Methylorubrum populi: one gene and its partner. The protein of the gene in region 1 interacts with the protein of each later gene in a pairwise test. Links are inferred from orthologs where the notes say so. Each region holds a gene or a part of one and is shown on either strand. Other genes may lie near its edges.

Evidence for each region.
Region 2: the proteins of uvrA (region 1) and uvrB interact in binary tests that used the Escherichia coli proteins (3 or more experiments, as listed by UniProt). The link is inferred for Methylorubrum populi from one-to-one orthologs.

Annotation. Positions count from the first base shown.
Region 1 is NZ_AP014809.1:4,496,659-4,500,665, reverse strand. The notes cover bases 74-3,771. They hold uvrA (excinuclease ABC subunit UvrA), read left to right. Parts: upstream 74-439; coding sequence 440-3,571; downstream 3,572-3,771. UniProt on the Escherichia coli protein: The UvrABC repair system catalyzes the recognition and processing of DNA lesions. UvrA is an ATPase and a DNA-binding protein. A damage recognition complex composed of 2 UvrA and 2 UvrB subunits scans DNA for abnormalities.
Region 2 is NZ_AP014809.1:4,702,380-4,705,983, reverse strand. Bases 214-3,508 are described here. They hold uvrB (excinuclease ABC subunit UvrB), read left to right. Parts: upstream 214-548; coding sequence 549-3,308; downstream 3,309-3,508. Other genes in these bases: MPPM_RS21730 (hypothetical protein), read left to right, coding at 3,464-3,508; MPPM_RS21740 (LysR family transcriptional regulator), read left to right, coding at 214-445. In the rest of the region: more of MPPM_RS21740, read left to right, coding at 1-213; more of MPPM_RS21730, read left to right, coding at 3,509-3,604. UniProt on the Escherichia coli protein: The UvrABC repair system catalyzes the recognition and processing of DNA lesions. A damage recognition complex composed of 2 UvrA and 2 UvrB subunits scans DNA for abnormalities.

The DNA of each region.
Region 1 (4,007 bases):
GGCCCGCGATAGGCTCACGGCGGACCGGATTGAGGCGACCGACCGGCCGGCTTTCCTGGCCGATCCGCAGGCCACCGCGATCGACGACACGATGCGGGCCGATGGCTGGGCGAACCCGAAGGTCTCGACCTCAGAAGTCGTGCGGACGCGCGATGCCGGAACCTCGGATGGGCCTGGGGCCGAATCCGGTTCGGCTCAGGCCAGAGGCCCGGCCAGTCGGTCTCCGGCACCGCGGACCGCGTCCGATCCGCCTTCCCCGCCGCGCAGAGCAGGTCGGCGTTGCCGTCGTACCCGTTCCGTTCTAGTGGTTTCGAGCCGCTGGGAACCCATCTCCGTCCCCGGATACTGTTTTCCCGCGCGGCACGCCCGTTGCCGTCCGAACGATCGAGGGGGCGCCGCATCCGGGCGGCCCGGATCCGCCGCAGAGAATTCGTCGCCCATGGCCACAGCCAAAGCCCGCAAAGCCGAGACCACGGCCAAGGATGCCAAGATCAAGGACGCCAAGATCAAGGACGCCAAGAACAAGGCCTCCACGAATAAGGTGGGAAGCCAGGACACGGCCGAGGCGAGGACCGACGCACGGCTGGCCGCCCTGTTCGACGCGGCCGCCCCGGCCGCGCGCGACACCCGCGTCATCTCGGTGCGTGGCGCCCGCGAGCACAATCTCAAGAACGTCGACCTGACGATCCCCCGCGATAAATTCGTGGTGTTCACCGGCCTGTCGGGCTCGGGCAAGTCGTCGCTGGCCTTCGACACGATCTACGCGGAAGGGCAGCGCCGCTACGTCGAATCGCTCTCGGCCTATGCCCGCCAGTTCCTGGAGATGATGTCGAAGCCCGACGTCGATCAGATCGATGGGCTCTCGCCGGCCATCTCCATCGAGCAGAAGACGACCTCGAAGAACCCGCGCTCCACCGTCGGCACGGTGACCGAGATCTACGACTACATGCGCCTGCTCTGGGCGCGCGTCGGCATCCCCTACTCGCCGGCCACCGGCGAGCCGATCGAGAGCCAGACCGTCTCTCAGATGGTCGACCGGGTGCTGGAATTGCCGGAGAAGACCCGGCTCTACCTGCTCGCGCCCGTGGTGCGCGGCCGCAAGGGCGAGTACCGCAAGGAGATCGCCGAGTTCCAGAAGAAGGGCTTTCAGCGCCTGCGCATCGACGGCGAGTACTACCCGATCGACGACGTGCCGAAGCTCGACAAGAAGCTCAAGCACGACATCGACGTGGTGGTGGACCGCATCGTCGTGCGCGACGACATCGCCAGCCGCCTCGCCGATTCCTTCGAGACCGCGCTGGATCTCGCCGACGGCATCGCCGACATCGAATTCGCCGACGCGCCCGAGGGTGAGACCCCGAGAAAGATCACGTTCTCGTCGCGCTTCGCCTGTCCGGTTTCCGGCTTCACTATCCCCGAGATCGAGCCGCGGCTGTTCTCGTTCAACAATCCGTTCGGCGCCTGCCCGACCTGCGGCGGCATCGGCCACGAGATGCGGATCGATCCCGAACTGGTGATCTCCGATCCCGCGCTCACCCTGAAGCGCGGCGCGGTGGCGCCCTGGGCGAAATCGACCTCGCCCTATTACGACCAGACCCTCGACGCCCTGGCCAAGCATTTCGGCTTCAAGACCAGCGTCGCGTGGTCGGCGCTGCCGGCGCAGGCCCGCGACGTGATCCTGTTCGGTACGGCCAAGGAATCGGTGCGCTTCGACTACAATGACGGGCTTCGCTCCTACTCGGTCAACAAGCCGTTCGAGGGCGTGATCCCGAACCTGGAGCGGCGCTACAAGGAGACCGAGAGCGACGCCTCCCGCGAGGAGATCGGCCGCTTCATGAGCGCCACGCCCTGCGCCGCCTGCGGCGGCAAGCGGCTCAAGCCCGAGGCGCTCGCGGTCAAGATCGACCGGCAGGATATCGGCGACGTCACCGCGCTCTCCGTGCGCGAGGCGCATCGCTGGTTCTCGGAGATTTCTGAAAAGCTCACCGACAAGCAGAACGAGATCGCGGTGCGGATCCTCAAGGAGATCCGCGACCGGCTGACCTTCCTCGTCGATGTCGGCCTCGAATACCTGACGCTGGCGCGCGGCTCGGGCTCGCTCTCGGGCGGCGAGAGCCAGCGCATCCGCCTCGCCTCGCAGATCGGCTCGGGGCTCACCGGCGTGCTCTACGTCCTCGACGAGCCCTCGATCGGCCTGCACCAGCGCGACAACGAGCGCCTGCTCGGCACCCTCAAGCGCCTGCGCGATCTCGGCAACTCGGTGATCGTGGTCGAGCACGACGAGGACGCGATCCTCCAGGCCGACTACGTGGTCGATGTCGGGCCGGGCGCGGGCATCCATGGCGGCGAGATCGTCGCGCAGGGCACGCCGGAAGAGCTTCTGAAGGACCCGGCTTCGCTCACCGCGAAGTATCTCACCGGCGAACTCTCGGTGCACACGCCCAAAGCCCGGCGCAAGCCCGGCCGCGGGATGCTGCGGCTGGTCGGCGCGCGGGGCAACAACCTGAAGAACGTGACCGCCGAGATCCCGCTCGGCACCTTCACCTGCATCACCGGCGTCTCCGGCGGCGGCAAGTCGACCCTCATCATCGACACGCTCTACAAGGCGGCGGCCAAGCGCCTCAACGGCGCCCTGGAGCACCCCGCCCCGTTCGAGCGGATCGACGGGCTGGAGCATCTCGACAAGGTCATCGACATCGACCAGTCGCCGATCGGCCGCACCCCGCGCTCGAACCCGGCGACCTATACCGGCGCCTTCACCCCGATCCGCGACTGGTTCGCCGGCCTGCCCGAGGCCAAGGCCCGCGGCTACCAGGCCGGGCGCTTCTCCTTCAACGTCAAGGGCGGGCGCTGCGAGGCCTGCTCGGGCGACGGCGTCATCAAGATCGAGATGCACTTCCTGCCCGACGTCTACGTTACCTGCGACGTGTGCAAGGGCAAGCGCTACGACCGCGAGACGCTGGAGGTGCGCTACCGCAACAAGTCCATCGCCGACGTGCTCGACATGACGGTGGAGGAGGCGGCGGACCTGTTCAAGGCGGTGCCGTCCATCCGCGAAAAGATGGAGACGCTGGCCCGCGTCGGCCTGCACTACGTCCGCGTCGGCCAGCAGGCGACCACGCTCTCGGGCGGCGAGGCGCAACGGGTGAAGCTCTCGAAGGAGCTGTCGAAGCGGGCCACGGGGCGCACCCTCTACATCCTCGACGAGCCCACCACCGGCCTGCACTTCCACGACGTCGCCAAGCTGATGGAGGTGCTCCACGAGCTGGTCGAGCAGGGCAACACGGTCGTGGTGATCGAGCACAACCTGGAGGTGATCAAGACCGCCGACTGGGTGATCGACATGGGCCCCGAGGGCGGCGACGGCGGCGGGCGCGTCGTGGCGCAGGGCACGCCCGAAGAGATCGCCGCGAGCACGGCGAGCCATACCGGCCGCTTCCTGCGCGAGGTGCTGGCCCGGCGCCCCGCCGGAAAGCCGAAGGAGGCGGCCAAGGCGGTTGACGGCAAACCGAAAGCCGTGGGGGCCGCGCGCCGCCGCGGCGCGGCCGCGGGCCGGCAGGCGGCGGAGTAGACGGACGTCACAGCCCGATGACGGCCGGTTCCGGGGCGACCGTGGCCCCGGGGGCCGAGACGGCGATTCGGACCGCATCACCGGTCCGTTCATCGCGCCGCGAACGGCTGCGACCGCCCCGGCTGAGTGCCGATCCCGCATTCGCACTTGCGCAATCGCCCGGCCCGTCCTGCCGAAGCCTCCTAGCCGTGTTAGGCTGCCAATTGCTTGAGGAAAATGTACTATTTTACCTGAATCCATCTCGCGGCACTGCGTTGGCCGAAGATGGACAGCATTAAGGGATCGTTAAGGGCTTCGTTGCTCCGCAGCAAAAATGCGACTTTTGCGCAACGGTGAGATCCGAACTGCCGAGATTGAAGGCAATCCCCTGTCTTTCGCGGCCGGTCTGTAGAATAGTTCCCGACGTCGAGACTTGAGGTGCGGCCGTAGGGGGCAC
Region 2 (3,604 bases), 210 kb from region 1 along the record:
CCTCGTGGTCTGCGCCGCGCCCGGCTATCTCGACCGGCATGGCACGCCGCGTCAACCCGAGGAACTGAAGGGCCATAACTGCCTCGGCTACACCCTGTCCGATGCGAGCGGCTGGCGCTTCGGTGATCAGGCCTATCCGGTCTCGGGCACCCTGCGGGCGCCGAACGGCGCCGCCCTGGTGGCCGCGGCCGTGGCCGGTCTGGGGCTCGTCTACCAGCCGACCTTCCTGGTGGCGGAGGCCCTGCGCGCCGGCACCCTCGTCGCCCTCGATCTCGGCGCCCCCTGCCCGACCCTGCCGATCCACGCCCTGATGCCGCCGGGCCGGCGCCCGGCCAAGACCCGCGCCTTCGTCGATTACCTGGCGGAGCGCTTCGCGGGCGAGCCGGCCTGGGAACGGGATTTGCCGGCGGTGCGAAGTGCGGGCGCCAACAGTCTCCCGTCATGAGAACGCCCCGACGCGCGTCCCGACCTCAATCGGCCGCAAGTCTCGGCCATCTCGGGCCGTTCGAACTCTTCCTGAGACCGCCCGACGGGCCCATATTGCCGCTATGCCCGCATCCAAGAATCCGCGCGTGAGCCCGGCCAAGGCGACGGCCAAGCCGGCCTCCAAAGCGACATCGAAGGCAACCTCGAAGACGACGGCGAAGGCCGACCGGCCGGAGCTGATGCCGCTCGACGAGCATCTCGCCGCGCTGCTCAACCCCGCCCTCAACCGCAACCGCCCGAAGGCGATCGAGCCGGTGTCCCCGCCGGAGCCGGTCCGGAAAGGGCGCGGCCGCAAGGGTGAGGCCGGCGAAGCGAAAGCTTACAAAAAAATCGCGCAGGACGGCTGCGCCGAGGCGCCGCAGGCGGGTTTCGCCATCGGCGACGCGGCGGAGGTCGATCCGCGGCTGGCCCAGGCGCTCGGCCTGGTCCCGCCCGACGACGGCCCGGCGCCGGAGGCCGCGCCCGAGGCGCCGTCCCTCGCCACCGAGGGCGTCTCGGCCACCGTCGAGGCGCTGGAAAAGCTCCTCACCGAGGGCAACCCGCTGTTCAAGAACGGCGAGGCCTGGGTGCCGCACCGGCCGGAGCGCCCGGCCAAATCGGAGGGCGGCGTCAAATTCACGCTGAAATCCGACTTCACCCCGGCGGGCGACCAGCCCAGGGCCATCGCCGAACTGGTGGAGGGCGTCAAAATCGCCGAGCGCGATCAGGTGCTGCTCGGCGTCACCGGCTCCGGAAAAACCTTCACGATGGCCAAAGTCATCGAGGAGACGCAGCGGCCCGCCCTGATTCTGGCTCCGAACAAGACGCTGGCCGCACAGCTCTACGGCGAGTTCAAGAGCTTCTTTCCGGACAACGCGGTCGAGTACTTCGTCTCGTACTACGACTATTATCAACCCGAAGCCTACGTGCCGCGGTCCGACACGTTCATCGAGAAGGAATCCTCGATCAACGAGCAGATCGACCGGATGCGCCACTCGGCCACCCGCGCCCTCTTGGAGCGCGACGACGTCATCATCGTCGCCTCGGTCTCGTGCATCTACGGTATCGGCTCGGTCGAGACCTACACGGCAATGTCGTTCACCGTCTCGCTCGGCGAGCGGATCGAGCAGCGCCAGCTCATCGCCGACCTTGTGGCACTGCAGTACAAGCGCATCCAGTCGGATTTCGCCCGCGGCACCTTCCGGGTGCGCGGCGACGTGATCGAGCTGTGGCCGGCCCACTTGGAGGACCGCGGCTGGCGCATCGGCCTGTTCGGCGACGAGATCGAATCCATCGTCGAGTTCGATCCGCTGACGGGCAAGAAGCTCAACGAGTTGAAGTTCGTGAAGGTCTACGCGAACTCGCACTACGTCACGCCGCGCCCGACCCTGCAGCAGGCGATCAAGGGCATCAAGACGGAGCTGAAACAGCGCGTCGAGGAGCTGACCCGGATGGGCCGCCTCATCGAGGCGCAGCGGCTGGAGCAGCGCTGCACCTTCGACATCGAGATGATCGAGGCGACGGGGGCCTGCAACGGCATCGAGAACTATTCGCGCTACCTCACCGGCCGCAAGCCCGGCGAGCCGCCGCCGACCCTGTTCGAGTACCTGCCCGACAACGCCCTCGTCTTCACCGACGAGAGCCACGTCACCGTGCCGCAGATCGGCGGCATGTATCGCGGCGACTTCCGCCGCAAGGCGACACTCGCCGAGTACGGCTTCCGCCTGCCCTCCTGCCTCGACAACCGCCCCTTGCGGTTCGAGGAATGGGACGCGATGCGCCCGCAATCGATCCACGTCTCGGCCACGCCCGCCAAGTGGGAGATGGAGCGCACGGCGGGCGTGTTCGCCGAGCAGGTGATCCGCCCCACCGGCCTCGTCGATCCGGTGATCGAGATCCGCCCGGCCCGCTCCCAGGTCGACGATCTTCTCGGAGAAGTCCGCGCCGTGGCCCAGGCCGGCTACCGCACCCTGGTCACCACGCTGACCAAGCGCATGGCCGAGGATCTCACCGAGTATCTGCACGAGAACTCGGTGCGGGTGCGCTACATGCACTCCGACATCGACACCCTGGAGCGCATCGAGATCATCCGCGATCTCCGGCTCGGCGCCTTCGACGTCCTGATCGGCATCAACCTGCTGCGCGAGGGCCTCGACATCCCCGAATGCGCGCTGGTGGCCATCCTCGATGCCGACAAGGAGGGCTTTCTGCGCTCCGAGACCTCGCTGATCCAGACCATCGGCCGCGCGGCGCGCAACGCCGAGGCCCGCTGCATCCTCTACGCCGACACCATCACCGGCTCGATGGAGCGGGCGATGGCGGAGACCGAGCGCCGCCGCCAGAAGCAGCTCGCCTACAACGCCGAGCACGGCATCACGCCGCAATCGGTCAAGCGCGGCATCAGCGACATCCTCGAGAGCGTCTACGAGCGCGACCATGTCCGCGTCGATACGGGGCTGGCCAAGGACGCGATCACCGTCGGCCACAACCTCAAGGCCGTCATGGCCGATCTCGAGAAGCGGATGCGCGCGGCGGCCGCCGATCTCGACTTCGAGGAGGCCGCGCGGCTGCGCGACGAGCTCAAGCGCCTCCAGGCCACCGAACTCCTGGTCTCCGACGATCCCATGGCCCGCCAGAGCGACGTCGAGCGCGAGGCCGGGCGCTACGGGCAGAAGGGCAGCCGGATCTCGAAGCCGTCGCTGGACAATATGGGGCCGGGCACCGACCGCGAATTGCCGGCCGGGGCCGTGCCCTGGCAGGAGCGGCCGAAGGCGCGCTCGACGCAGGGGCTCGGCGGTCAGAAGCCCCGCTACAAGGGCGGCGGCGGGCGCAAGCGCGGCTGAGGCCTCCGGGCAAATCCCCGACGAGGGGAGGCTCGACAAGGGGAACCTTGGCCATCGGCTGGGATTGGCCCTTCAGATCCTGCAACCGCCGGGTGGCCCCGCCGCGAGCCCGGCCGGCGGCCGAAGCCTGCGGGAAGTCTCGAAGGAGCCGACCGATGCGATCCCCCTCTCCCCTCCGCCGGGCCGCTCTGAGCGCCCTCCTCGGCAGCCTGATCCTGTCGGCGCCGGCGCTCGCCCAGAGCGTGGCCAATCCCAACGACCAGCCCACTGCCGGCACCCTGCCCTCCGGCACCGAC